Regions from separate parts of the Paraburkholderia sp. EB58 genome, predicted to be linked through region 4. Evidence: riboswitches for the same ligand, from Rfam matches in the RefSeq annotation. Region 4 holds a riboswitch; each other region holds the start of a gene.
The links. Region 4 has a riboswitch for cobalamin ahead of cobW (cobalamin biosynthesis protein CobW). Riboswitches for the same ligand answer to the same signal wherever they lie in the genome.
Positions count from the first base shown of each region.

Region 1: it holds a riboswitch for cobalamin, as region 4 does, so the genes downstream of both, P3T40_RS02175 (CbtB domain-containing protein) here and cobW (cobalamin biosynthesis protein CobW) in region 4, are expected to answer to the same signal.
Region 2: it holds a riboswitch for cobalamin, as region 4 does, so the genes downstream of both, P3T40_RS36850 (HoxN/HupN/NixA family nickel/cobalt transporter) here and cobW (cobalamin biosynthesis protein CobW) in region 4, are expected to answer to the same signal.
Region 3: it holds a riboswitch for cobalamin, as region 4 does, so the genes downstream of both, P3T40_RS08855 (TonB-dependent receptor domain-containing protein) here and cobW (cobalamin biosynthesis protein CobW) in region 4, are expected to answer to the same signal.

Region 1 covers NZ_JBNDMQ010000001.1:467,354-474,642, reverse strand. Annotated here, with positions in the region: gene metE (5-methyltetrahydropteroyltriglutamate--homocysteine S-methyltransferase) at 1-1,138, shown strand, start outside; gene P3T40_RS02185 (cystathionine gamma-synthase family protein) at 1,385-2,668, shown strand; gene P3T40_RS02180 (CbtA family protein) at 2,783-3,529, opposite strand; gene P3T40_RS02175 (CbtB domain-containing protein) at 3,543-3,752, opposite strand; cobalamin riboswitch at 3,792-3,923, opposite strand; gene P3T40_RS02170 (histidine phosphatase family protein) at 3,986-4,549, shown strand; gene P3T40_RS02165 (SDR family NAD(P)-dependent oxidoreductase) at 4,616-5,398, opposite strand; gene P3T40_RS02160 (LysR substrate-binding domain-containing protein) at 5,523-6,422, shown strand; gene P3T40_RS02155 (porin) at 6,594-7,289, shown strand, end outside.
Region 2 covers NZ_JBNDMQ010000038.1:57,001-64,289, forward strand. Annotated here, with positions in the region: partial or broken gene P3T40_RS36835 (ATP-binding protein) at 1-12, shown strand, start outside; gene P3T40_RS36840 (hypothetical protein) at 126-1,052, shown strand; gene P3T40_RS36845 (vWA domain-containing protein) at 1,060-2,325, shown strand; partial or broken gene P3T40_RS36850 (HoxN/HupN/NixA family nickel/cobalt transporter) at 2,794-3,845, opposite strand; cobalamin riboswitch at 3,936-4,131, opposite strand; gene P3T40_RS36855 (hybrid sensor histidine kinase/response regulator) at 5,083-6,657, opposite strand; gene P3T40_RS36860 (alpha/beta fold hydrolase) at 6,660-7,289, opposite strand, start outside.
Region 3 covers NZ_JBNDMQ010000004.1:362,795-370,083, forward strand. Annotated here, with positions in the region: gene P3T40_RS08835 (alkaline phosphatase family protein) at 1-150, shown strand, start outside; gene P3T40_RS08840 (PaaI family thioesterase) at 234-632, opposite strand; gene P3T40_RS08845 (TetR/AcrR family transcriptional regulator) at 752-1,333, opposite strand; gene P3T40_RS08850 (SDR family NAD(P)-dependent oxidoreductase) at 1,538-2,314, shown strand; gene P3T40_RS08855 (TonB-dependent receptor domain-containing protein) at 2,387-4,330, opposite strand; adenosylcobalamin (AdoCbl) riboswitch at 4,685-4,776, opposite strand; gene P3T40_RS08860 (ABC transporter ATP-binding protein) at 4,930-5,553, shown strand; gene P3T40_RS08865 (DUF2000 family protein) at 5,609-6,019, opposite strand; gene P3T40_RS08870 (AraC family transcriptional regulator) at 6,151-7,005, opposite strand; gene P3T40_RS08875 (sugar efflux transporter) at 7,018-7,289, opposite strand, start outside.
Region 4 covers NZ_JBNDMQ010000021.1:87,000-94,288, forward strand. Annotated here, with positions in the region: gene cobN (cobaltochelatase subunit CobN) at 1-3,611, opposite strand, end outside; gene cobW (cobalamin biosynthesis protein CobW) at 3,618-4,697, opposite strand; cobalamin riboswitch at 4,833-5,100, opposite strand; gene P3T40_RS27360 (cobalamin biosynthesis protein) at 5,257-5,688, shown strand; gene cobO (cob(I)yrinic acid a,c-diamide adenosyltransferase) at 5,685-6,287, shown strand; gene P3T40_RS27370 (cobyrinate a,c-diamide synthase) at 6,290-7,289, shown strand, end outside.

The sequences.
Region 1 (7,289 bases), on a different contig from region 4:
GGCCATTGCCGCACGCCGTGCGTCGCCGCGTGTGAACAACCCAGCGGTTAAAGCCGCCCTCGCGAAGATCAATCCGGGCTTGGGTCAGCGCAAAAACGCCTATCCGGCGCGCGCCGACAGGCAAGCGGCACTGTTGAAGCTGCCGGCATACCCGACCACGACGATCGGTTCGTTCCCGCAGACCGGCGAGATCCGCCATGCGCGCAGCCAGTTCAAGAGCGGCGCACTGGACGAAGCCGGTTACAAGACCGCGATGCGCGCCGAGATCGAACGCAGCGTGCGCGAGCAGGAAGCACTGGGTCTTGACGTGCTGGTTCACGGTGAAGCCGAGCGTAACGACATGGTCGAATACTTCGGTGAACAACTCGATGGCTACGCGTTCAGCCAGTTCGGCTGGGTGCAGTCGTATGGCTCGCGGTGCGTGAAACCGCCCATCCTGTTCGGCGACATCAGCCGCCCGAAGGCGATGACCGTCGAATGGATCAAGTACGCCCAGTCGCTTACCAGCAAGCCGATGAAGGGCATGCTGACAGGCCCGGTGACGATTCTGAACTGGTCCTTCGTGCGCGACGACCAGCCGCGCTCGGTGTCGTGCTACCAGCTCGCACTGGCGATCCGCGAAGAAGTACTGGACCTGGAAAAGGCCGGGGTGCGTGTGATCCAGATCGACGAGGCCGCCTTGCGCGAAGGCCTGCCGCTGCGTAAGTCGCAGTGGAAGGAATACCTGGACTGGGCGGTGACGTCGTTCCGTATCACCGCCAATGGCGTGGATGACGACACGCAGATCCACACGCATATGTGCTATTCGGAGTTCAACGACATCATCGCCTCGATCGCCGATATGGACGCGGACGTGATCACCATCGAGACCTCGCGCTCGGATATGGAGTTGCTGGACGCGTTCGACAACTTCAACTACCCGAACGAAATCGGACCGGGCGTGTACGACATTCACTCGCCGAACATCCCGACCGAAGAGCACATCGTTCAACTGATGAAGAAGGCGGCTGAACGCATTCCGGCGCAACGCCTGTGGGTGAATCCGGACTGCGGCCTGAAGACGCGTCAGTGGGAAGAAGTCATTCCGGCGCTGACCAACATGGTCGCGGCTGCCAGGAAGCTGCGCGCTTCCGCCTAAGGCACTTGCGCCGCCTCGCAAGTTCTACAAGCGATTACGGACTGAATACCAGGCACCTCTTGCAAGAAAGCCGGCCACCTTCGGGTGGCCGGCTTTGTCATTTCTGGTCGTGCTCCTCGCTGTGAATTGTCGCCAAGGAGTAGCATGGTCGCGCGCAAGTCCAAAGAGCGATCATCTTTGAGCGTAATGCGCGCTGGGACTGCAACCACCGTTCTACCTTCCCTACGACATGGCATGGAGCAAAGCATGGCCTATCGCAACTATCACAAGCGCACGATTGCCGATCGCGATCTGCACCCTGAAACCCAGATGATGTCGTACGGCTACGATCCCTTCCTGTCGGAAGGGTCGGTGAAACCGCCGGTCTTTTTGACGTCGACGTTTGCGTTTCGCACGGCCGAGGACGGCGCAGACTTCTTCGATATGGTTTCAGGCCGCAAGCCTTCACCGGAAGGCGAAAGCGCGGGCCTCGTGTACAGCCGCTTTAATCACCCGAATCTCGAGATCGTCGAAGATCGTCTTGCGTTGCTCGATGGCTCCGAATCCGCTGTCGTGACCTCGAGCGGCATGTCTGCTATCGCGGCGATTCTGCTGGCATTTCTGCGCCCAGGTGACTGTGTGGTTCAGTCCGTGCCACTTTATGGCGGCACCGAAACGCTGATTTCAAAGTTTCTGCCGGAGTGGGGCATCAAATCCCAGGTGATCGAGGATGGGCTTTCGGTGGAGGCGATCCACGACGCACTCGAAGCGGCGGCGAAAAAGGGCCCTGTGCGGATGTGCTACGTCGAGACACCGGCCAACCCGACGGACGCGCTATTCGATCTGGAAGGGCTGCGCCGCGAGATCGACGCGTTCGAAACGCGCCACGGCTATCGTCCTCTTTCGGTGTGCGACAACACGTTGCTGGGTCCGCTGTATCAGAAGCCGGTGCAGCAGGGCATCGACCTGAGCGTGTATTCGCTGACGAAATACATTGGTGGTCATAGCGATCTGGTGGCGGGTGGCGTCACCGGCAGCCGTAGCCTGATCACGAAAGTCCGCTCTATCCGCAGCATGCTGGGCTCGCAACTCGATCCGCATTCGTCATGGATGATCACACGCTCCATGGAGACGCTGGTGCTGCGCATGGAGCAGGCCGCACGCAGCGGCAGCGCCGTCGCGCGGTGGCTCGCGGCCAATCCGTATCATCCCGTGAAAGTCCTGCATCCGGAACTGATCGAAGACCCAGTGTATCAGGCGGTCTACCGGCGTCAATGCACCGGGCCTGGCTCGACGTTTGCTTTCGTCCTCGACGGCGGTCGCGAGCAGGCGTTCAAACTGATCAACGGCCTGACGCTGTTCAAATCGGCCGTGAGCCTTGGCGGTACGGAGTCGCTGATCTGTCACCCCGCCTCGACGACGCATTCAGGCGTGCCCGCTGAAGCACGCGCGAAGGCGGGCGTATCGGAAGGGTTGATTCGCGTGTCTGTGGGGCTGGAGCATCCCGACGATCTGATCGCCGACTTGTCGTACGCGCTGGAGCACTGCTGACGCGAGCTTGGTGAGGTGAAACGCCCGCTGCATTGCGGGCGTTTCACGAGATGCCTACTGACGTATGTGATTTCGGAGGAGGGAGGATGCAACCGCGCAAGCGGTTGCATTGCCTTAGAGGTAAGCCGACTTGCCGACGATCCGGCCTGTCGATGCGGGGCGTTGGGCACGCTCGGCGAGCGCGCCGAACAGCAAGCCGATCGTAGTCCACAAGATCACTTGCATGCCGATCGCCGCGACCCTGAACTTCCAGAGCAGAACCGCAGGGAACGCCGCCGGCACTTCGTTGATCACGGGCAGCGCCAACTGCACGGCACCGATGATTACAACAAACACGATGCCCGCAACGATCGACGCATTCCATTGACCCAGGCGTGCAGTAGCATGCTTGCGCACCTTGAGCGAGAACACCATCGTTGCGATCGAAATCGCGATCATGAGGAAGAACAAGCGGGTCCGCATCCCGATCGTCTCGGGGTCACCCACCGAAGGTGGATTGGCAGGGTATTTGATGTTCGGCACGATCACCAGGGTGATGAATGCCGCGAGCGCAAGCCAGGCAGACAACGGTCGTGCCCCCAGTTTGCTGGCACGGCCGAACACATAGGCGAAGGTTAGTGCAAACAGACCTCCAACCGCGGCGCTGAACGTGACCACACCGGTCAAGAGACCTAAGCCTGCCTGCGTGTGCCGGCTGACGATCTCGGGCTCAGGCGGTTCGCCCTTTGCCGCATCGGCCTTTTCCTCGAAGGAAATGGCCTGATCCACTTGGGGTTCGCCGACCAGCTTGGCGAAACTGAACGTGAGAAGACCCGCGGCGACGCCCGCGAGCATGCCGCGTACCAACAATTTACCGACCATGATGGACTCCGCGTTAGTGGCAGGGGAAGCCAAGCAGGTGGCGGCCGTCGTGGACGAATTCGTGGACATACATACCGGGGACCAGCGATGTCGCGCCCTCTTCAGCACCCACGAAGTAGATGGCGAGCAGCATGATCAAGCCGCCAAAGATGACCCATGGCAGCAGTTCACGCAGAGGAATGGGAGTCGGCTCGGCGGCCGGATTCAATGCAGCGTCAGTCATGATTGACTTTCTCCAGGGGTTACGCGCCCCAATAGTGGATTGCAGAAGTGACGCGGAGCTCGGGTCTGGCTTTCGGTTCGACGGTGAACCGCTTACAGTGGCGCGACCGCGCCGGGCTTGCACCGGCTTCCGTGCTCCACGCTAAGGCGTATTCTACGCGCTAAGCTTTCATGATCGGGTAAATGCAAGGTGTCGTGCGCGCCACCGGCATGGTTTTCAACTGAAAGGAAAGAATGGATACACGTGTTTTGCTGGTCAGCCACGCAGCGACGCCCGCGATGCGGCAGGGCAGGTTTCCCGCCGACGATCCATTGGACGCGCGTGGGATCGCGGACGCCATGGCCTGGCGCGAACGCATGCCTCCGGTCAAGGAGGCGGTCGCGTTCAGCAGTCCTGCGGCTTGCGCACGCGATACGGCGCAGTCGCTCGGGCTTAAGGCGCTTGTTGCGCCCGGACTCGCAGATATGGACTATGGTCAGTGGCGCGGCCGGCGGCTTGCAGAGGTTGCGGAAGACGCGCCGCATGAGCTCGCAACATGGAGCCGCGATCCCGATGCGGCGTCGCATGGCGGCGAGTCCTTTGTGCAGGTTCTTGCACGGGTTAGTGGCTGGCTTGATTCGCTGAACGAGACGGCGAGTGTGGTCGCCGTCACCCATGCGCCGGTTATCCGTGCCGCTTTGATTCATGCATTGAACGCACCCCCGGCATCGTTCAGCCGTATCGAGATCGCGCCACTCTCGGTTATCGAATTACGGCGTTCGGCTCGCGGATGGGCATGGTGGCCGGCACAGTCGTGAGGTCGCGCCGTGACTTCACTTTGGGTATTCGCCAGTAACCGTCCGGGTCGGGCGCAACGCTGAAAATTAAACCTGCGCGAGCCCGCCGTCGACGAACAGTTCCGTCCCGGTGATATAGCTGGCGTCGTCGGACGCGAGAAAGGAAACCGCCTTCGCGATCTCGTCGGCGTCACCCACGCGGCCGAGGGGAGTGGTTGCGGAAACTTCCTTGCTATACGATTCAATCTGGTCGTCACTCAACTTCAGTTCGGTCTTATAGGCAGGCGTGACGACGACGCCAGGTGCGACCACGTTCACCCGGATGTCGCGCCCTTTGAGATCCGACGCCCAGGTACGGGCGAAGGAGCGTAGGGCAGCCTTGGTGGCGGCATAAACACCGAAGGCCGGTGTTCCTTGTATCGATGCGATCGAGCCTGTTATCACGATCGCGCTACCCGGACGCATGAGCGGCAATGCACTTTGCACGGTGAGCAAGGTACCTTTCACGTTGATGCCGAAGTACTTGTCGAACTGTGCTTCGGTGATCTCGCCGAGAGGGACGAACTCTCCGCCGCCCGCATTGGCAAAGAGAATGTCGATCCTTTGATGTTCCGCGGCCACCGTATCGACAATGGTCTTGAGGTCCGCCGCCGACGAAATGTCGCCACGTATCGCACGTGCCGCGTGCCCGATTTCAACAACCGCAGCGTCCAATTCCGCCTGACGTCTACCGGTAATAAACACGGTTGCACCCTCGCGAGCGAGGCGCTTGGCAGTGGCGAGGCCGATTCCGGTGCTACCGCCAGTCACGAGTGCTACCTTTCCCGCATGCTTGCTCGAATGGATGTTTTCATAAAGAGAGGTTTTCATTTCAGAGTTCCTGGTTCACCTATGTGGACGACTGAGCCCAGCTTAGTTTAAACACCCGTGCGGATAAATAGGTGTATCGTGGTTTATCTATCCATACGTGTGGATAATCGACGGGGCAGATTCCATGGACCATTTGCAAGCAATCCGTATCTTTGTCCGCGTTGTTGAGACAGGGGGCTTTGGGCGCGCAGCCCTTTCCCTGAATATCCCCAATGCCACGGCGAGCAAATGGGTCCAGTCGCTGGAGGCCCATCTCGGCATAAAACTGCTGGAGCGAAATACGCGGCGGGTTAGCGTGACGACCGATGGCGCTGCGTACTATGAACGCACCCGGCAACTGCTCAGCGAACTCGATGACATTGAGGCCACGCTCGGCCGGGGGCAAGCGAGCCCACGTGGCGTGCTGAGAGTCGATAGCGGTGGATCGACTGCAAGCGGCATCCTCATTCCTGCATTGCCGGCATTTCTTGAGCGCTATCCGGAGATACAGGTTCAACTCAGCGTGACAGACCGTACCGTGGATCTTGTGGCAGAAAACATAGACTGTGCCATTCGAAGTACAGCCGATGACCCAAACCTCGTGACACATGAGATCGGGACGCTTGCTTGGACCACCTGTGCGAGTCCCGCGTATCTCGAGAAGCACGGCACTCCGAAACATCCCCAGGATATCGTGGATAAAGACATGCCCGTCGTTGGGTACTTTTCTGCAAGTACGGGCGTGACACAGCCCCTGATGTTTCGCCGAGGTGAGGAGACGATCACGCTGGGTCGAATACGTAATGACATTCTGGTCAGCGAGAGCAACTCGCACCTTGCAACTGCACTGGCTGGTTTGGGGATCGTCCACACCTTGGACTTCATGGTTCGCCCGTTCATCGAGCAAAAAAGACTCGTACCCATTCTTGCGCGATGGCGACCGGAGCCGATTCAGGTCTATATCGCGTATCCGCCTAGTCGAAGATATAGCACCAAGGTGAGGGTGTTTGCGGATTGGGCCGCTAGGTTGTTCGCGGCTGGGTGAGCTTTCAAATTTGGGGGCTAAACCCGAACGCACTATCCACTACAGGTTCAGACAACAATTCATGTGCCTGCGACATTCGCCTATCTCGCAGTTCGCACCAGTCGCATACGTTGCCTATCATGCTAAGCGCGCTTCCTGGTTTCGCAGGGCCTTCGCCAGAACAGAAACGGAATGAAAAACAACGTTCCCTACGCCAGGCTGTTAGTCGTTGCCGGCACAGCAGGCGTGATCGTGTCCGCATTCGCGCAGAACAGTATCACGCTGTATGGGATTGTCGATTCCGGTATCGTCTATCAGAGCAGCCAGACCTCGCTCGGCTCGACAGCCAATGGCCATTCTGCCGTCAAGCTTGGCCAGAACATCTGGAATGGCAATCGTGTGGGCCTGAGAGGGCAGGAGGATCTGGGAGGCGGCACCCAAGCCGTATTTACACTCGAGTCCGGATTCAACCTGAATACCGGTACCCAGCAGTTCGCGAATGGCGAGTTCAGCCGACAGGCATTCGTCGGCCTGGTGAATGCCGACTACGGCACGCTCACTGCGGGCCGTCAATACACCTCGTACTACTCGCTGGTAGGTCCTTATGGCCCCACCACCTGGTTGACCGGTTATTTCGGAGGGCACGCCGGGGATATCGATAACCTCGACGTCATTTACCGGGTCAACAATTCGCTTGTCTACACGTCGCCCGCGTTTTACGGCGTGACGGTCAGCGGCACGTACTCGCTCGGCGGGGTGCCAGGCAGTTTCACTCAGGGGGCGAGCTGGAGCGCCGCCCTTCGGTATTCGAGTGGGCCGCTCGGCGTCGCCGCCGGGGTCGAGCGGTTCAATAACTCGACGCCAAGTGGCGGTGCGTGGGGAGCCGCC
Region 2 (7,289 bases), on a different contig from region 4:
ATCCGGGGCTGACCGGTAGGTCTTTACCGCTTCATCGCTGTTTTTCTTCGCCACGGCCCGCTTGCGCGCGCCGTGGCTTTTTTCTTTCCGCTGCATCCATTCATTTTTCTGTCTGGAGTTTTTCCATGAACATTACCGATATCAAATCGAAAGTCATGCTCGCGTCCGTCACCATCTCCACGTGGCAGGCTCGCTGCTTTGACGAAAAGGCGACTGAAGAAGTCGAGAAGTCGCATGAGACCAAGGGAATTGGCCGCTTCAACAAGCGTCTGATGCCCGAGCATGCGCCGAGCTACAAGGAAGTGGTGTCGATCGGCAATCGCATCCGCTCGTACTACTACGACCATTCGCTGAAGTACGACCAACTGGGTGTGCGCCTGCTGCCGACGATGATCTACATGGATTTCGCCGACCAGATGCGCAAGCTGAAGGACGAGTTCGATCTGGCAGTGTCGGTCTTCCTGACCGACTATCTGGACCTGAAGGAAAAGGCGCGCGCGGAACTGAACGGCCTGTTCAATGAGGCGGACTATCCGAGCCTCGCGCAGATGTCCGGGAAGTTCGGCATCAAGATGGCCGTGCTGCCGTTTCCGGACGCAAGCCAGTTTGGTATCGATCTGCCTGACGACATTCTCGCCGGTCTGCGTTCCGAGATTGACCAGCACGTGGTGGCCTCGATTTCTACGGCAAATAGCGATCTCGTTGGCCGTCTCTACGAGGCCACATCGAAGCTGGCTGACCGGCTGTATGCGGTCGGTAACGTGCGGCTCGATGTCACCAACCAGGTGCGCGAACTGTGCGAGTTGCTGCCGAAGCTGAATTTCAGCAACGACCCGAAGCTCACGCACATTCTCGACCAGGCCAAAAAGCACCTTGCGGTTCATACCGGTGCGGATCTGAAAGAGTCGCGTGTGCTGCGCTCGCAGGTCGCGTCCAAGGCGCAGGAAATCGAAGGGCTGATGGCGGCGTTCATGGGCGGTACACCGGAGCCGATGATCGAACAGGCGCCAGTGTTGCAGGAACAGACACCGCTTCTGCGACTCGTCGCGTGAGGTGGCCATGGATCCGCGTATCTCGAAGCAGCGTACTTCGCTTGTGCTGGACCAGCCGTTTTTTGGCGCGCTGGCTCTGCGTCTGAAGGTGGTCGAGGATCCGTCCTGCAAGACGTTCTGGACGGACTCGGTATCGATCGGCTACAACCCGGCGTACCTCGCGGGCCTGAACGACCTGGAAACGCGAGGCGTGCTGGCGCATGAAGTCCTGCACGTGGCCAACGGCCACTGCTGGCGCCAGAGCGATCGCGATCCCGATCTTTGGAATGACGCGTGCGACCACGCGATCAATCCGATTATCGTCGACGCCGGCATGCTGCTGCCGAAGGGTGCCCTGATGGACGTGCGCTTTCGTGGCAAGTCGGCCGAGGAGATCTACGGCATCCTTGTGCATGAGAAGCGGCAAAAGCAGAAGCAACAGCAGCAGGGGAAAGGGCAACGGGATGGTGGCAAACCGGGAGGGCAGTCTGACCAGCAGGCAGGCGATCCGACCGGGGGCAGCAGCCCGCCGCAATCCGCGAACGGCGCGAACACACCGTCCGCAGGCTCTGATCCGGCTGCATCTGCGAACGCCAATGCTGATCCCGCTCCCTCTTGTGGCGAGATCCGTCAGTACGTAGCCGACGACCGCGCGAAGCAGGAAGCGGAATGGAAGGTTGCCGTGCATCAGGCCGCGAAAGCGGCCCAGATGCGCGGTGGCATGCCAGGCGGTCTGCAGGGGATGATCGCGCAGGCGGTCGAGCCTGCTGTCGACTGGCGGCCGATCCTGCATCGCTTTGCGCAGGATTTGTCGCCGACGGATTACAGCTTCGCGATCCCGAACCGTCGCTATCTGCATATGCGCCTGTACCTGCCATCGCTGCACGAACCGGCGGTTGGCGACGCGGTGTTCGTGCGCGACTCGAGTGGTTCGGTCTGGGATGAGACGCAGGCGCAGTTCGCAGCGGAAATCCTCGCCGTGAACGATGCAGTGCGTCCGCGCCGGTTGATCGTGATGGACTGCGATACGCGGGTCACGCAGATCCAGACCTTCGAGCGCGGTGAAGCCGTCGACCTGCAGCCCGTTCTTGGTGGTGGCGGAACATCGTTCCTCGATCCGTTCAGGCGACTCGCGGACGACGGTATCCACCCTGCGTTCCTGGTCTATCTGACCGACATGGACGGCCGGTTTCCCGATGAGGGACCGTCATATCCGGTGCTGTGGGCATCAACAACGCCGCTGCGGCGCGCCAGACAGGCGCCGTTCGGCGAGGTGGTTGAAGTGATCTGTTAGTGGGCAGACTGTTCGCCCGTTCTCTTAACCCACGCCCGGCTATTGCCGGGCTTTTTTTTGGCCAAGAAAAAGCCCGCGCAGTGGCGGGCTGAATCCATATCGGAGGAGACATGGAGGAGACGCACTAAGTATAAACCCTTAACCGATTTTGGCAAGTGCGTCGTGGCGGTGTCGGGTGCCACAGAAAGTGAAAAGTGTGCCAGATAAGTGAAAAAGCGCTGCCGACGATAGTGAAAAATCCCGCAGCTGCTGAAAGACAGTAAGACAAACGCCCGGACATCCGGGCATTCTCTTTTTGGTCGGTAGTCCTGAACGTGCTGGGGTTGCGCCGGCCGAAATCGACCCGGAACTGCCGTTCGCCTATCTCGACATCGGAAATTCAGAACGTCGGGACAGGCTGGTCTCACTCCATAGCATCGTTCACGTACCACGGCGCGAGATCAAGGATCAGCCCGTGGTGATCCCGGCCTAGCCGATTTCCACCTCGTCCAGTTTCTTTGCGCGGTAGACGATGAAAGAGATGACCCAAGCCGCTGCGAAAATCCCGATGATGCCGTAGCCGAGCAGGCCGAAATTATTGTTGAGGTCGCTGATACGGTCCCAGAACCATCCTTGCAGATTCAGCTCTCCTGCGATCAGCCCCAGTGTTTCGATCCCGCCAATCAGGATCGCCACGACGGCGGAGACGATGGTGATGGTGAGGTTGTAATAGAGTTTGCGGATCGGCTTCACGAAGGCCCAGCCGTAGGCACCGAGCATGAGGATGCCGTCGGTCGTGTCGATCAGCGACATGCCGGCAGAGAACAGTGCCGGAAAAGCAAGGATGGACCAGATCGGCAATCCCTTGCTGGCCTCTGCTGCGGCGACGCTCAGCAGGCTCACTTCCGTCACTGTGTCGAATCCCAGTCCGAACAGAAAACCTACCGGCAGCATCTGCCAGCTCTGACCGATTAACCGGAAGAGCGGCTTCAGTATCCGGGCGATGAATCCCCGGTTGCAAGCAGGATGTTGAAGCTGTCATCGTCGTAAGCACCGCCGCCCCGCACACGGCGGTAAGTCTTATAAACGTCCCGGGCGACCACGAGATTCAGGGCTGCCATCAACAGCAGGAAAGTGCCTGACACAAGCGTGCCAATAATGCCCGCGATGTTATTGAAGGATTCAAAGCCACTCTGCAGGCTCATCACCGTGATGGCAATGATGACCGTGCCGATGAGCAGCACCAGAGAGTGACCGATGGAAAAGAAGAAACCAACACCTACAGGGTGCTTGCCTTCCTGCATTAACTTGCGCGTAACATTGTCGATAGCGGCGATATGATCTGCATCCACCGCGTGGCGCAGACCAAAGCCATAGGCCAGCAAAGCGGTGCCGAGCAGTACCGGGCGACTATGGAAAGCAATGAGCGCCCAGGCCCAGGCGCCAAGGTTGACGGCGATGAGAAAGACGTAAATGCCGATGACCTTGCCTCTCACATCGGCGGAACTGTCGTTGAAAACGTGTTTTAAAGCTCTGAGCATGGTTTTGCCTCCAAATGGCGTTCGTCTCAGCAAACCGGCTCAGGCAGCAGAACCTGAACCTTCACCGGGGCACCCCGCCCGATGCGTATGCGTCGACGCCGTTTGATGGCAGGTCTCCTGGCTGGCGGGTCGACGCCCATTGCCGGCCTTCCCGGTTTCCCAGTGGCCCTTCTGGCATGGACTCGCCGCTCACAGTTGCGGGGGCAGCCGCAGACTCGAGGCGCGAAAGCCTCCACTGCGTTCCCTTTTGATCCCGTCGCCGGGAACCATCAGCGCGCAAGCGTAATGGGCCGTGCTATGAGAGGTCAATCGTTTAGCCCGGCAGCGCGGCAAAAAGACGGCGTAACGCGCTCCGATCCCTGCTATCGAGGACGATCGAAAGCTTCTGAAAGGGAATTGACGGTTGAGTGATCGGCGCACTCGCATCTGATAGCGCTCCTGGTTTGGTCGATTGGCAACGATCTGGGTCACGCTGCCGAACGACTGCTTGTAGCCGCACGCAGCCTTCGCAACCGGCGCAGCGCGGGCCGCTCTCACACACTCCGGCAAATCCAGCGAATTCGCGTCACAAATCCGGCGAGTCCACTTTACTCGGTTCCGCGTTATCTAGCGCGTGACCGAATTTGTTGTCAAGTTCTTGATTTTTGTTGGCACCCAGTCCAACGAATTCCGTTCCCCTGCACTGTGTCGGTAAACCGAATTCGTTGGAGACTCGAAACGGAATTGACTGGACTTCCCGGAATCGGCCGTCGTAGGGTCTTCTACTTGCGGCGAGCCGAAGCGCGGACGGTACCCGGTTCGGGCGGCCAATCGCCGAACGGCGGGAGAGCTGCAGGGAAACGGATTAAACTGGACAGCCGGGAAAGAGTGCGGATGCAAACGAATGCCGTGCCGCGGCGAAGGGATACCCGCCGTGCGGCCGCTCCAAAATAAACCCGTTGATGCCATAGCGAGAGCCAGCAGTCATGCAGCGCTGGCTGTACCTGATCGTTGCACTGAGGCCCCGTGCGTGCCGGCCACATCCAAGTATCGCCCCGATACGGTCATGTTGATGCGAAACGATAACTCTAGCTGTCACTTCGGCCGAAAAAAAGTGATGCTGAACGAGCGCTTTCCTATGAATACGTTAGCGTTAGCCGCCTAAACCTTGACAATTTCGCTAGGCCTGTATGAGTTGTCGCCAGCCATTCGTTTCTGATGGAATGAGCGGCGACCTTGAGCGTAGCGCGTCCCGCAACTATAAACGGGGAACCGATTCGCTGCCGTTTAGCGCGTCCAATAGGCGTTGGACATCCACTGGCTTGGTGAAATGAACGTCGAAGCCTGCTAACCTCGCTTCGCTTTTATCCTGCTCCAGGCCCCACCCAGTGAGCGCAACAAGCAGCAGCTTTTGCCCTGACCGCGTTTTACGGATGTTTCGCGCGACTTCGTAGCCGTCCATTCCGGGTAAGCCGATGTCCAGGACAACCGCGTCGGGATAAAACTCGCCGAGTAACTGTATGGCGCGTAAGCCATTCTCAGCGACCTGCGTTGCGTGACCTTCCATTTCAAGCAACATGGCGAGGCTAGCCGCGGCGTCCTCGTTATCGTCAACGACAAGCACTCGCTTAGATTCGCCCTTTGTCGGCACAGGAGCGGGTTCGTTGCTTGGTGGATTTTCCGAATCGAGCAATGCCGGCAGTCTCACGGTGAACTCACTTCCCGATCCGATACCCGCACTTTTGGCCGTGACGGTGCCGCCGTGCAAGTCAACCAAGGTCCGCACGAGCGACAGGCCAATGCCAAGACCGCCCTGAGAAAAGTCTTTTCCCTTGGACAACTGAGAAAACGTCCGGAATAGTTTCGGAAGATCGTCGGCTGAGATGCCGATGCCGGAATCCCGCACGGATACCACCGCATACCCCTGGTCTTGCTTGCCGGTGAGACGCAATGTGCCGCCACGCGGGGTGTATTTGGCCGCGTTAATGAGCAGGTTCGATAACACTTGCGAGAGTCTGGTCGGGTCAGCGTCGAGGAAAACCGGCGTGCTCGGATATTCGATGGTCAGTTGGTGGGAAGCGGCATCCACAGTCGCCTGCGACGTCTCGACCGCCGTTCGCATCAGCGCCGATAAATCGACGCGTGTCTTTCTAAGTTCGATCTTTCCTTCATTGATACGGGACACTTCCAGCAGGTCATCCACCAGATGTGCCAAGTGCCCCAACTGCCTGTTCAGAACGTCATGGGACCACTGCACCTGTGGGTCGGAGAATTCTTTAAGTCTCAGCAGATCGAGCACCATCCTCATCGGCGCGAGGGGATTGCGTAGCTCATGCGCAAGCGTTGCCAAAAATTCATCTTTGCGTCGGTCCGCCAGCTGCAGGGCGTGTTGAGCGTCGCGTTTTGCTTCGAGTGCCGCCTCGGCATTTTTTCGAGCGAGCAACAGCTCGCGCTCATAGGCGTGGCGGTCCTTCACCACAACAAAGGAAAAATCGTCGAAGATCTCGTCGCGATACACCCGTCGCGACGCGTTGATAAGCATCGGGATCAGCGTCTCGTCGCGGTGCTTGATATCCAGCTTGACTTCGGCCACCGAGCGCTGCATTTGAAGCAAGGGCGACCAATGTGTTTGCTGAAAGACTTTGCCGCCGATAGTCAGGAAGTCCTGCAACCGGCGCACTTCAACGAGCGCGCTTGCCTCATATCCGACCCACCGGCAAAAGGTGGCATTGACGCGCACGATCGTCCCGTTGCCGAGCGTCGTCATCAATCCGCACGAGGCGAGGTCATAGGCTTCTGCGACCGGGGGCAGTTCCCGATTGGGGACGCCCATCGCTATAACGACAGGCCTCGTAAGAAGGCCTCCGTCGCGTCAATGCTGGCACCTGGTGCGCTCAGATGCGGACAGTGCCCGACATTTTCCACAATACTGAGAACGCTTTGCGGGATATTCCGATGCATATATTCCCCCACAGATAGTGGCGCGAGCAGATCCTCGTTTGATTGCAAAATCAACGTTGGGGTGGTCACACGCGATAATTCGGCCCGGTGGTCCGCCAGGAAGGTGACACGGGCAAAATGCTTCGCGATGTCGGGATTGGTCCGGCAAAAGCTGTTGGTCAGTTCGTCACTGAGTTCCGGCTGCTCCGGGGCTCCCATAATGGCTGGCGCCATCGTGCTTGACCAGCCGAGGTAGTTGCTTTCCAGGGTTTCGAGCAATCCATCGATATCGCTTCGCGAAAAGCCGCCGACATAATCTCCGTCGTTGATGAAAGATGGCGAAGGACCCACCATGACATTAGCCGCAAACTTGTCCGGTGCTTCCAACGCGGCGAGCATGCCGATCATCGCACTCACCGAGTGGCCCATATAGATCACAGGGCCTGATGCAAGCTCGTCCACGATTTCGAGCACGTCCGTGGCATATCCATGAAGGGAGCCGTATTTGTCGTAATCGTAAGCGGA
Region 3 (7,289 bases), on a different contig from region 4:
CGATTGCCTGTGCCCGATGCGAACGGTGGCACGTATCATCAGATGCCGGTTTTGAAGACCAATGCAGAGTACGCGGATTACATTGCATCGCGTACGAAGGCATGGCTTGCGAGCCGCAAGACGGGGGCTGCAGTAAAACCGTGGGGTTGAAAGGCGCAGAGGGCCCGACAAGCAAACCGCATTCGGTGCTGAAGCGGCAACCTGGCAACGAAACGAGCATCACGGCGCGTTGCCTAGCTCGCCCCTTTCGAATACTTGAACGTGCCTTGCGCGCTGGCGATCAGGATGCGGTCATCCACCCACGCCTCACCGCGCGAGAAGAAAATCGATCGGCCCTGACGCTCGAGAAATCCCTTTGCGGTCACGTATTCGCCGAGTCCCTTGTCGAGATAGTTCGTCGTCAATGACAACGTGAAGGCGTGCCGCGCGGCTTGCCCCGGCTGCGCGAATAGGCCAGCGTATCCGGCTGCTGCATCGAGCAGGGTTGCGATCGCACCGCCTTGCAACACGCCCTGCCGGTTGAGTTTGCTGGCGTCGATCGACATGCGGAGTTCGGCATAGCCATCGCGCCATTGCGTCAAACGCACACCGAGCGATTCGAGAAAGGGGTTGTCGATGGGATGGTCCGACATGCTGGGGGCCTTTTAAATACCTGATGCGGTTAGAGACGGTTGTGGACGCTTGAGCGGGAATCTGGCCAACCGCACCAGCATACCCTCACACCCGAAAAACCGTCGCCCAACTACCCCTGTTACCGCCCGCCACTGTCCTGCGCCAGAACCAGCGCGAGCGACGAAGAAAGAATCGATTTAGCCAACTCGTCGTCATCCACTGCGCGAGCGAGCGTAATGGCGCCGACGATAGTCGCGACAATGCCCAGCGCCCACTTCTCGTCGCCGCTCGATGTAGCCTGCGCGACATGTGCGGTGAATTCATGCAAATACCGGGTCAGCAGCGCCCGGACATCAGTGCTCGCATGCCGCGCCTCGCCCGCCAGTGCACACAGCGCGCATCCACTACCGGGATTCTTCACGTGGCGCTCGTCAAGGAACGCTTCGGCAATTGACTGCAGCGGCGTCTCAGCTCGCTTGCCGGCACCGATTTCCCGCGCCGCAATGCGCTCCCTGCTTTGACCGAGCGCGTACTCGAGCGCCTCCACGATCAGCGCGTCGCGCGAAGCGAAGTGCCCATAGAACGCCCCGTGTGTGAGACCTGCGCTACGCATGCAGTCCGCCACGCCGAGCGCCTCGATGCCGTGCTCGCGAATCTGCCGCGACGCATTCTCCAGAACCCGCTGCCGGCTCTCAGCCTTCTGTGCCTGCGAATAGCCCATTTTTTTCTCCGTGACGCTTGACAATCTGCATGATGAGCATAATACTGAAAATGTGCATGATGATCAACATACAGATTTCGAGTGTTGGTAATGCTCGTGATGGTTCGGATGCGGCGGCTGCCTGCGCCGCATAATAGGTTTTCGCAAGGCGAGCAGACGCGGCTCTGGACGCGATCTCGCCGCGCACTACACAGGAGAAGGAAAATGCGTTTTTCTGGAAAAACAGCGCTCGTGACTGGCGGCAACAGTGGCATTGGCTTTGCTGCGGCACAACTTTTGATCGCCGAAGGCGCCCGTGTTGTGATTACGGGGCGCGATCGCTCGAAGTTGGACAACGCGGTGGCCGAACTGGGTGAAAACGCCCTCGGCATCGCCGTCGATCTCGACGATCCGGCGGCGATCGATTCGATGTTCAAGCAGATCCAGGAAGCCTATGGGTCGCTCGACGTGGTGTTCGCCAACGCAGGCATCTCCGGCCCGACGCCGCTCGGCGGCACGACCGCCGCCGCGTTCGAGGCCATTCTGCGCACCAACCTCACCGCCGTTTTCCTCACCGTTCAAGGAGCGTTGCCGCTGATGGGCGCGGGTGGTTCGATCGTCCTCAACGGATCGGTCATGCGCGAGCTCGGTTCGCCGGGCTCAGCCGCTTATTCCGCCACCAAGGCGGGCGTGACCGGCATGGCAAAGGTGTTTGCATCTGAACTCGTCACGCGCGGCATCCGCGTGAACACGGTTATCCCAGGCGGCACGCGCACGCCGATCTGGACACGCGGCGCAAGAACCGGGGCAACCATCGACGCGACTGAAGGAGCGCTTGCCGCGGGTATTCCGCTCGCTCGTTTCGCCACGCCGGAAGAAGTGGCCAAAGCCGCCTTGTTCCTCGCCTCGGATGACGCTTCGGGAACTACTGCGGCGGAAATCGTGGTCGACGGCGGTACGACGGGTGCTCCGTGGGGTGCGCCGGTGTTCCGTAAGGGGTAAAGAGAAAGCGCGAGCCTGTCGGCGGCCAGGCGGTCGCAAGCGATCAGGTCAATCGCTTGCGACCAGCCCAGCTTAGAACGTGTAGGAAACCTTACCGAATGCCGTCCGGCCCAGCGAGTTGTAGCCGTACGCCGTCACATACTGCCGGTTAAAGAGGTTCGACAGGTTCGCGGACACGGTCAGATGCGAATTGACCTTGTACGCAGCACGCAATCCGACCGTTGTGTACGACGGCAGATAGATCGAGTTTGCCTGGTCGTCGAAAGTCGAGCCGCCGTAAAGCAGCGAGACCCCGGTGCTCAGCGCATGCATATGAAACTCGTCCCACGTGTGATCGACAGTCAGGCTGACGGTTTGACGCGGACGGCGATTCAGCCACGTCTGATCAGTGACGTCCTGCGGATTCAGAATGCCGACCGCGAGACTGACAGGCGTCGAATTGCCGAGCGCGCCCTTGTATGAGAGGTCGATACCTTGAATATGCGCCCGGCCGACGTTCACGGGGAGAAAGGTCTCCGAGTCATACGTGATCAGGTCGTGGGCGCGCGTGTCATACACAGCAGCCGTGAAGGTACCGAACGACGTGGCGGCGTCCAGTGCGGCTTCAACCGTATCGCTGCGCTCAGGCAACAGGTTCGGGTTCCCGTAACCTGGATAGTACAGATCATCGAAAGTTGGCAGACGGAATGCGTTGCCATACGAAAGCCGTGCCGTATAAATCGGTGTGATCGCATAGGCCACGGCGATATTGCCGGTATTGACCGACTGGCCCTCGATAATCTCGTGGCGCCCCGCAAGGAACACCGTCAAATCACCCAACGTGGCTGATTGATGCAGAGAGACGGCTGAATCGTTACGTGTCGGCACGCCCGAGGGAATGTCGATCGGCAGGAAGGCTTGCTCGCGCGAAAGGTCGTAAGTGAGTTTCGTCTCGCCCGACAGGGGCAAATTGAAAAGCTTAAGCCCGTGTTCCTGATGCGTCAGCGAGGTAGACGAGCTGATGCGCGTCGAGTCGATCTCGTCGGTCGGGATACCCGGCGCGTTCGAATACAGGAACTGACGGTCGTTCGCATAGCCAACCGACTGGTCGAACTGGGTGAAAGGCGTGATATCCAGATGGAACGCCACGCCCGTCGTCAGTTGATGATCGAGTTGCCGGTCATCGCCGCCCGCATTGTCATAAGAGAGATCTGACTTGTGGTAAAGGGCAAACGTGGAGATCGACCAGTTGTCGTGCGCATAGCCGAGGCGTGCGTCCACGTTCTGTGCATGGTACGGGTTACGGCCATCCTCGTGGCCATAGGCCCACGGCGCGGTCGCGTCGATGCCCGCCGTGTTGTAGTCATGCAGGCCCAGCGAGTAGGTTAGCCCGGACAACGCAGCCAGGGGACCGGTGGACGGAATACTGCCTGAAGTCCGGACCTGCGTATCGAAGGTCTTGTTCGAGCCGCCGCCCGCGGAAATCGTGGTCTGGTTCGGCTGATTTGAAGCGTGGTTCGTGAACAATTGCACGACGCCGCCCATGGCATCCGCACCGAATGACGCGGCCGCCGGGCCAGAAATGACTTCGACGCGGTCGAACGCGGAGGTCGGCAGATCGGCCCACTCCGCTTCGCCGGTGGTGGCGGAGCCGACCCGGATACCATCGATAAACACCGCGACCTGATTCGTCGACGAACCACGGATACTAACGCCGGCCAAAGAACCCGGGCCGCCGTTTTGCGTAATCGTCACGCCGGGCAATGTGGCGAGGGCCTGCGTGATACTAGGGTCAATCGGCGACAGTCGGTTCAGGTCCGCGCGAGTAAGAACCTGCGTCGAGGCATAGCGTTGATCGAACGATTGCGGTAGATGCTGAGTGTCGCCGGTCACGAGGATATTCGGCAGCGTGGTGGTTGCCGGAGCTTGTTGGTCCGGTTGCGGCAACGTCGAGTCGTCCGCGGCTTGCGCAATCTGGCACGCCGAGACGGTCAAGGCCGAAGTGATGATGAGACGACGGAACTTCAAAAGGGACATCCTTATTACTAGAAGATTGGATGACATGCCGCGTGCGCGAACGCGATCGTTCGATGTCCGATACAGGTCATTGCAAAGCTCTTTCCTTGTCGAAGGATGCGCAGCACTCCAAGCCGTGGTGTGGGCAAAGCAAGATCAACCCTCAAGCCGGGGGGCGTGCGGTTAGCGCGCCTTAGAGACGTGCGTGCTCGTATACCGATGCGTGCGTCGACACACACGCGCAACGGAGATTCGCAACCGGACACGAAGCTGGGCAATCTACGGGATACGGGTCTGGCTCAACGTCCAGACCGCAGACAATGTCGGCCATACGGATATCTCCTGGGGATTACGCGCCCCAAAGTCGGAAGAGGGATACGACGCCGAGGTCTGACTTCCGGTTCATGCTGAAACCGGTCACAGTGGCGCGACCGCGCTGGATTTTCACCAGCTTCCACGAGTCGTATGGGCGGCATTTTACGTGCGAACCGATGCCGGTTGAATTAATTCTGGCTCGGCGTGGGATGGATGAGACACGGCAGGACGCGTATGCGACGCGATCTACACGCCTTCCTCGCCCTAAGAATGTAAACTTGCCAGTCTGAGAAACTGGATGAGCCATGCTTAGATTCGACAATCTGTGCAAACGCTACGGCGGACGCACCATCTTTCACGGACTGCATTACAGCGCCAGTGCGGGCTGCGTCGCGCTGAACGACGAAAGCGGCAGCGGCAAGTCAACCCTGCTCGGCATTCTCGCTGGCGAGATCGAGGCCGATGCGGGCGAGGTCTGGCTGGGCGGTCATTCGCTGCGCACCGCGCCGCTTGCGGCCAAATCCGCCCTCACCTACGTGCCCGAGGACTGCCTGACGTATCCGCTCGAGACTGGGCGAGAGTTTCTCGAACGCGTAGCCGCGCAAAGACAGACAGCTCTCGAGAACCACACGCTCGAACTGGCAGACCGCTTGGGCGTCACGCCTCATCTCGAGAAGCGCTTCGAGCAGATGTCGTTCGGCACGCGCAAGAAAATCTTCCTGACGTCGGCATCGGTCGGGGCGCCGACCGTCGTCATTGCGGATGAACCGGGTGGCGGGCTCGACGCCGCTGCGCGCGCTGTCCTGGTCGATCTGTTCAAACAGCTGGGCCAGGACCGCGTGGTTTTCTTCACGAGCTACGATGCGGCCTTCACACAAGCGTGCGAAGCAAAATCGATCAGTTTTGCGGATCTCGCTACGAGGGGCTAAACGACGCTCATAACCGGGTTCGCGCATGCGAATCCGTCTTAGACCATCACGTGCATCACGGATGCAATGACAGCCCCTTGATGGCCTTGTCGACCGCCTTCTTCGGCCCGCGCAATGCGATCCCAACCAGGTCGGGCTGGTCAGTGGGTTCGGCATGGAAGGCGGCGCGATTGTCGTCGTCGTTGCCGGTGGAGAACATCGCTTTCACGTAGACCGCGATGTTCAACTCGCGTTGCTGGCCCTGCTGAAACGCGCGTAGAAGGCCAGACGCGTCGCCGCCATAAATCATCATGGGCTGCCCAAGTAACGCGGCGTACTGCCGTCCATTCGCGTCTTCGTACGGTTTGCCAATCGCCGCAGGGGCCGTTGCGGCAATGCCGGTGGCGAGAAACGCGGTGACGTTCAGCTTCTGCCATGACGCCAGGTCGTCACGCACCACGAGCGCCACTTTCGTATCGAACTCCATCCCTTCCATTCCTTTGCCGTATCACGTTGACTCATCCTTTGGAGCCTTAATGGTCGAAGAATGAGTCATTTCGGAGCCGTGCTCCGCGGACCCGCGCGGCACCAACCGCTTCAGGCCCTTCAAGGGCAAGACTAAACGTGGCTCAGCGCGGAGTCTGGAAGATTTGTGCAGCGCTTGCCGTAGTGTGCGGGCGTCAGCCCGTAGGCGCGGCGAAACCACCGCCCCAGATGACTCTGGTCGGCAAAACAGAGCGCGTGCGCGACCTCCGCCGGCGCCACCCCGCGCGCAAGCCATTGACGTGCCTTGGTCAGCCGCAACTGGATCAGATAAGCATGCGGCGCAAGCCCAAAACTGGCCTTGAACGCACGCGACAGACGAAAGCGATCGACCCCGCACGCCGCAGCCAGACCGTCGAGGCCGATGTCATCGTGCAGATGGGCATGCAGATAGTCACGCGCGCGTTGTGCGACTGGGGGGATGCGGGGATCGCCTTCATGACGCAGGCGCCAGACGAGATGGCGACTCAGGTGTTCGAGCAGGCTGTCGGTGGCTGCCTGCTGCACGACGCGGGTCTCTTCGCTACGCAACACGCGAAACAGTGTGGCGATTGAGGTGACAAGCGCGATGTCGTCGCTCAGGGTAGCGGGGAACTGCGGCTGCCCCGTTGCGGGCACTGCATCCGACCATGTTCTCAGTTCGCGCGTGAGCCAATCCGGCTGGAGGTACAGCATCGAATAGGTGAAGCCGCCCTCCGACGGCGCATGGCCGTCGTGGATATCGCCCGGCTCCAGCATCAGCACATGGCCCGGCGTGCTTTGAACACGCGCGCGACGGCAATCGAACTGCTGCACGCCTTGCTCGGTGAAACCGATGAGATACGCGTCATGCCAGTGCGGATCGTAGGCATGCCCTTCGAAATGCGCACGCAGCGTTTCTATCCCGGTGCGTTCGTGCTGGTGTAGATCAACCCAGTTGTGTGCAGACACAGGACGTCACTCCTAACGGCTCGGCCACCGGTCCTGAACATAGCGCGCCCAGCGCCGCCACGGCGGATCCGCGAACAGGATCAGCGCCCCGAGCGCGAGTAAACCGCAGAACAGGAACGTGCCCCTATAGCCGACCCCGGCGACCAGCAACCCGGATAGCACGCCCGACAGAATCGAGCCGACCCGGGCCGAGTTGAAGAACAGCGCCGTGGCCTGGCCGGGCGAGCGTGGCATCAGATCCTGCACATAGGTCATGCCGAGACACGAGGTCACCGCCACCACGA
Region 4 (7,289 bases):
TGATGGTCGGCAATCACGCGCGCGGTCGCATCGTAGCCGTACAGATAGTCGACCGTCGCCGCGATTTCTGCCGCCCCTTTGTAGCCGTGGCGCTTCACGCCGTCGAGCCACTTCGGATTGACCACGCGCGAGCGGATGACGCGGGCGATTTCCTCGTGCAGCGTACGCACGCGTGGCACGTTCGGATTGCTATGGTCCGCGTGATACACGTGCGGCTGATTGCCAGCCAGATACCGCACGGCTGCGACCATGCCGCCCTGAAACTGATAGTAATCGTTCGAATCGAGCAGATCGTGCTCGCGGTTGTCCTGATTCTGCAGCACCACGTCCATGGCGGCGAGCCGCGTGCCGAACGCCTGGCGCGCTTCCTCGCCAGCGCGTTTCTGGGTGTAGGCGTAGCCGCCCCACGCCTGGTAGGCGTTGGCCAGATCAGCGTCGGTCTGCCATTGCTGGGTGTCGATGATCTCCTGCAAGCCGGCACCGTAAGCACCCGGCCGTGCGCTGAACACCCGCCAGCCGGCGCGTCTGCGCGCCTCGGTGGCATCCATGCCGCGTGCGATCAAGGCGTCGCGTTCGCGCAGCACGCGCGCGCGGATCGGGTTCACGTCCTCCGGTTCGTCGAGTTCGGCGACTGCCTGTACGGCGGCATCGAACAGATGCATCACATTGGCAAACGCGTCGCGGAAGAAGCCAGATACGCGCAGCGTGACGTCGATGCGCGGCCGGTCAAAGACTTTCATCGGCATGATCTCGAAGTCGGTCACGCGATGGCTGCCCGGTGCCCATTTGGGCCGCACGCCGAGCAGCGCCATCGCCTGGGCGATATCGTCGCCGCCGGTGCGCATCGTTGCCGTGCCCCATACGGATAGGCCGATTGCTCGCGGATAATCGCCATGCTCCTGCAGATGACGCTCGATCAGGTGCTGTGCCGATTTCAGGCCCAGCGACCAGGCGGCTTGGGTCGGAATGGCACGCGTATCGACCGAGTAAAAGTTGCGTCCTGTGGGCAGAACATCGGGCCGGCCACGCGATGGCGAACCGCTCGGGCCAGCCGGTACGAAACGGCCTTCGAGTCCCCGTCTGAGGTGTCGCATTTCTTCCGGGCCACAAGCGTCGAGGCGCGGCAGTATGTCGGTGCGCAGGCGCTCGAGCACGAGTTCGGTTTGCGGCAACGTGCCTGCAGGAGGCAGCGTTACGTGCGAGTCCGGCTTTGAGCCTGACGCGCCGCCACACATCGCTCCCAGCATGGCAGTCGCGAGCAGTTCCAGTCGCTCCCGCGTATCGCCGTTGTGGCGCCACGGCGCGTCGCTGACCTGCAGCAAGACTTCCGGACACGGACCACCCCACACCGCCGCCCAATCCGCCGACAGCGGATCAAACAGATGATCCATCTGCAGATCCCGCGCCAGCGCATCCACCAGACCCGCTTTGCCGTCGCGCCCGTCGCCGACCGGAAAGCGCCCCAGCGCCAGCAGCGTATCGCGCCGCTGCACGCCCTCGGGCGACCGGCCAAAGGTATGCAGACCGTCGCGGATCTGCGCCTCTTTCAACTCGCACAGCCAGGCATCCACGCGAGTGAGCAGCGCGTCTTCCGCATCCTGCCCGTCCGGCACTTTCATGCTGAGTTCGTCGTGCAGACGGTGTTCGACAATGGTCGCGAGAATCGTGCGCCTAAGCAGTTTCGAGCGGCGCGGATCGACCATCAATGCTTCGTAGTACTCGTCGACCTGGCGCTCGAGATCCTGCAACGGACCATAGCTTTCTGCGCGCGTGAGCGGCGGCATCAGGTGATCGATAATCACCGCCTGCGCGCGGCGCTTCGCCTGACTGCCCTCGCCCGGATCGTTGACGATAAACGGATACAGATGCGGCAGCGGCCCGAGAATCAGATCGGGCCAGCAGGCGTTGCTCAACGCTACGCTTTTGCCCGGCAGCCATTCGAGGTTGCCATGCTTGCCGACGTGCACCACTGCGTCGATCCCGTACTGGTGACGCAACCAGAAGTAGAACGCCAGATACGCATGTGGCGGCACAAGGTCCGCGTCGTGATAGCTGGCGTAGTCGCCCTGCTCGCGCGAGCGCGACGGCTGAATGCCGACGAATACCTGGCCGCAGCGCCAGCCTGAAATCATGAAGCGGCCGCGCCTTAGAGTCGGGTCGTGCTCCGGCGGACCCCAGCGCGCGTTCAAGGCGTCGCGCGCCTCAGCAGGCAGGCGCGCGAAGTGCACGAGGTAATCGTCGAGTGCGAGGCTTTGTAGTGCCGGACGCAGATCGCGCACTACGGGGTCGTTGGTGACGCCCTCGGTCAGCTTGCGCAGCAAAGCGTCGCCGTCCGCGGGCAAGTCGCCCACTCGGTAACCCTGGTCGGCCAGCATCTCGAGAATACCCACCACCGAGGCCGGCGTATCGAGCCCCACGCCATTGCCAATGCGCCCTTCGCTCATCGGATAGTTGGCGAGGATCAGCGCGAGCTTCTTGTCAGCGTTGGCGAGGATGCGCAAGCGGCACCAGCGGCGGCTCAATTCTGCGAGGAAGCCGATCCGCTCGTGATCGGGCTGATAACGCACCACGTCCACTTCGGTATGCGGACAACGGTACGCAAGCCCCTTGAAGCTGATCGCCCGCGTAATGATGCGGCCGTCCACCTCGGGAAGCGCGATATGCATGGCGATGTCGCGCGAGTTGAGTCCCTGGTTGTCCTTGACCCAATCCTCGCGATTGCCCCCGCTCAGGATCACCTGCATCACGGGTGCATCGCCTGCGAGTGCGAGAGGTTCGGGGTCGTCGATGGCGGTGGCCGCGAATGCGGTGGTATTCAACACGAGCGCGACATCATGTTGCGTGCACAACTGTTGCAAAATCTCGCGGCTCATGGCGTCTTTGAGCGAGGTCAGCGCAATCGGCAGCGGATTCAGGCCCTGCGCTTCGAGTGCCTCGATCAGGGCGTCGAATACCGCCGTATTGGCGGCCTGCAGATGCGCCTTATAGAACAGGATCGCGACGACCGGCGCGTCGGCGCGCCAACGCGCCTGCCATTCGGCGATCGTCGGTATGTCGCGATCAGGATGATAGAGCGTAGCCGCCGGCAACACGCGCGGCGGCGCCGGCTCACTCCCCCAGCCGAGCGAACGGTAGGCGATGCAACGCAGAAACGCCTCGGCATTCTGCGCGCCGCCTTCCCGCAGGTAGCGCCATAGCTGATGACAAAGCGCGGCATCCGCAGTGCTGCGCGCGAGCAGGTTCGGATCTTCCTGCAGGTCGCCCGAGAACATCGCCAGCACCTGATGCTTGCGTGCCGCAAGCGCGACGACCTGCTCGATCCCGTACGGCCAATACGCTTCGCCGCCCAGATGATCGACCACCACGATCCGCGCATGCTGCAACACGTCCTCGACATAGAAATCGACCGAGGCTGGTTGCCGCAGGTAAGTGACATTCGCGAGACGCACGCTTGGAAAGCCATCGCCTAGACGCGGCACGGCGCTGGCGAGCAGCGACAGCGTCGTGTCGGCGGAACTGAGCACCACGATCTCGGCGGGCCGCTGATCGATGCGGATGACACCTTGGGTGTCGTCGACGAAGCCACCCGGCGTGGTGCGCAGCAGATGCATGATCGATTACGCCTGTTGCGCTTCGGTGTTCAACGCAGCGTCGAAGGCGCGTTGCAGTGCGGGCTGATCGAGATCCTCACCGATCAGCACGAAGCGGCTCTGCTGCGTTTCGCCCGCTTGCCAGCGGCGGTCGAAATAGCTGTCGAAGCGACGGCCCACGCCCTGAATCACCAGACGCATCGGCGCGCCGGGCAAGGCAGCAAAGCCCTTCACGCGATAGATCGTGTTGCTTTCCACGAGGCTTTGCAGCGCGGCAATCACGGCCTCGCGCGATGGCGCCTGGGCCTGCACCACCACCGAATCGAACTCGTCGTGATGATGGTCCGCGTCCTCTGCGGAGCCATGATGATCGTGGCGCAGATGAATCGTCGCCTCCGAGGCCGCTTCGAGGCCGAACAGCGTGTGCAAATCCAATTGGCCCATATGCGCGCGCACCACCTTGACCTGCGACGGAATCTCTTCGCGGATCAATGCTTCGACGGCGCCTTGCTGCGTGTCGTCGAGCAGATCTGTCTTGTTAAGGATCACGAGGTCCGCAGCGGACAACTGATCTTCGAACAATTCGTGCAGCGGCGACTCGTGATCGAAATTCGGATCGGCCTTGCGTTGCGCGTCTACTGCCGCCGGGTTGTCGGCGAACTGGCCGCTTGCGGCTGCGGGGCCGTCAACCACCGTGACGACCGCATCCACGGTAAAGCTGTTTTTGATGGCCGGCCAGTTGAATGCCTGCACCAGCGGCTTGGGCAAGGCGAGGCCCGAGGTTTCGATCAGCACGTGATCGATCTGGTCGCGGCGTTCCACCAGCTTTTCCATCACCGGGAAGAATTCCTCCTGCACGGTGCAGCACAGGCACCCGTTGGCGAGCTCGTACAACCGGCCTTCGGTCTCATTGCCCTGTTCGTCACAGCCGATGCCGCAACCTTTGAGGATTTCGCCGTCGATGCCGAGTTCGCCGAACTCGTTGACGATCACCGCAATGCGCTTGCCGCCTGCTTGTTGAAGAATGTGCAGCAGCAGCGTGGTTTTGCCGCTGCCGAGGAAGCCCGTCACAACGGTGACGGGGATTTTGCGCATGGGGTTCTGCATGGTAATTCCGTCGAAAGAGATGGCCGATTCATGGGCACGGGAATTGAACAGACGAAACGCGGGGACGGAAAACGGCGTTGCAGCAGCAACGGGAACGTGTAATGAAGTCATGGACGACACGCCGCATCCCCGCGGCGCCAACCCTCTTCCCTGGCCGGTATCCGGGCTGGCGAAAGCGCCGCTTCCCCTTCCCAGGCGAGTGATTTCTCGCCCAGTGGTTGCATGCATGCGCGACCTTGCGCGCAGGCACTGAAGCCGGCTCTGCACCGCTTGCGCGATGCCTTCGCTTACCGTTGCGGGGGCAGCACAGGTTGGTCCGGTCTTGTGAAAGTGGACGCCCTGTTTCCCGTTTAACTGCGTGCGCGGGAACGCGCACACGAGCACCAAAGTGCCTGGGAGTTTAGGCCTGCAAGCCCCGTGCGTCAAGGAAACGGGGCGGGCGACTGCGAGCATGGCTTGTGCTATCGTATGCCCGCGTTTGGTGCCCGAGCTCGGTGCCGGCGCATGTTGGCGCACGTGCAGTTGAACGGGACACAGGATGCGTAATATGGGGCACCGCATGACCCAAACCGCCTCACTCAGCATTGGTATCGGCTGCAGGCAGCACACCTCTGCAGACCAGATCTCAGCCGCCGTCCATGCGGCCCTGGACGCCTATCCGTTCGAAGCGATTCGCTGCATCGCGACCATCGAATCCAAGGCGCAGGAACCCGGTCTGCTTGAATTTTGCGCGCGTCACGCGCTGCCGTTGCTAACCTTCAACCGCGCCGAAATAGCTGCCGTGCCTGCGATTCCGACACCTTCCGCCGCCGCCCGCGCGCATCTCGGCGTAGAGGGCGTCTGCGAACCGTGCGCCCTGCTCGCGGCGCCAGGCGCCCGCCTGATCGTGCCAAAGACGGTGCTCGACGGCGTCACCGTCGCGATCGCATCGAGCGCATGCGGCACGGCATCCCAAACCTTAGAATCCAACGACCTACAGGACCTTCCATGAAAACCGATCCCGAATCGCATCTGCGCATGACCCAGCGGCGTCGCGAAGGCCACGAGAAAAAGCAGGCCGAAGCGACCATCGAAAAGGGCCTGCTGATCGTCAACACCGGTACCGGCAAGGGCAAAACCACCGCCGCGTTCGGCATGGCCGTGCGCGTACTCGGCCACGGCATGCGCCTTGGCGTCGTGCAGTTCATCAAAGGTGCACTGCACACGTCAGAGCGCGATTTTCTGGGCAAAATCGCCAACTGCGATTTCGTCACGATGGGTGACGGCTACACGTGGAATACCCAAAACCGCGATGCCGATATCGCCACCGCCCGCAAAGGCTGGGACGAAGCGCGCCGGATGATCGAAAGCGGCGAGTATCAGATGGTGATTCTCGACGAACTGAACACCGTGCTGAAGTACGAATATTTGCCGCTCGACGAAGTGCTGTCGGTCGTGAACGCGCGTCCCGAGATGCTGCATGTGGTGATTACCGGCCGCCACGCGCCGGATGCGTTGATCGAAGCGGCCGACCTGGTCACGGAAATGCGCATCGTCAAACACCCGTATCGCGAGCAGCACGTCAAGGCGCAGCGCGGCGTGGAATTCTGAGCATGCCGTCCTGTCCCGCTCTGTTCATCAGTGCGCCGGCTTCCGGTCAAGGCAAGACCACGATTACGGCCGGCCTTGCCCGCCACCATCGGCGGCAAGGGCGGCGCGTGCGTGTCTTCAAGACCGGCCCGGATTTTCTGGACCCGATGATCCTCGCACGCGCAAGCGGCGCACCGGTGCTCTCGCTAGACCTGTGGATGGTCGGTGAAGACGGCTGCCGTGAGCTGCTTGCGCACGCGGCAGCCGAGGCTGATCTGATCCTGATTGAAGGCGTGATGGGGCTCTATGACGGTACGCCGAGCAGCGCCGATCTCGCCACCGCGTTCGGTGTGCCGGTAGTGGCAGTCATTTCCGCCAAGGCGATGGCGCAGACCTTCGGCGCGGTCGCCTTCGGTCTCGCGAACTTCCGGCCGGAGGTGCCGTTTCATGGCGTGTTCGCCAACCGCGTTGGCTCGGCGCGCCACGCGCAGATGCTTCAGGAGGCGCTGCCATCCGGGCTGCGCTGGACCGGACATATTGCCAGCGCCGACGAAATCGAACTGCCGGAGCGGCATCTCGGATTGCATCAAGCGGGTGAAGTCGACGATCTCGATGCACGGCTTGATCGTGTAGCCGACGCGCTCGCGCAAACGCCGCTCGCCGAGTTGCCGTCGGCGGTGCAATTCCGCGCACCATCGGAGCGTCGCGAGTTACCGCGTCTGCTCGATGGCAAGCACATTGCGATTGCCCGTGATGCAGCGTTCTCCTTCATCTATCCGGCCAACGTCACGCTGCTCGAAACATTGGGCGCGCGGGTCAGCTACTTTTCCCCGCTTGCAGACCAACCCGTGCCGGAAGCCGCGGACGCGGTCTATCTGCCTGGCGGCTATCCCGAACTGCATGCACAGACGCTCTCGCGCAACGCCCTGACCGCGGAAGCGATCCGCGCGCACGCGGCGGCCGGAAAACCCGTCGTCGCCGAATGTGGCGGTATGCTCTACCTGTTCGAGCAGCTCACCGACA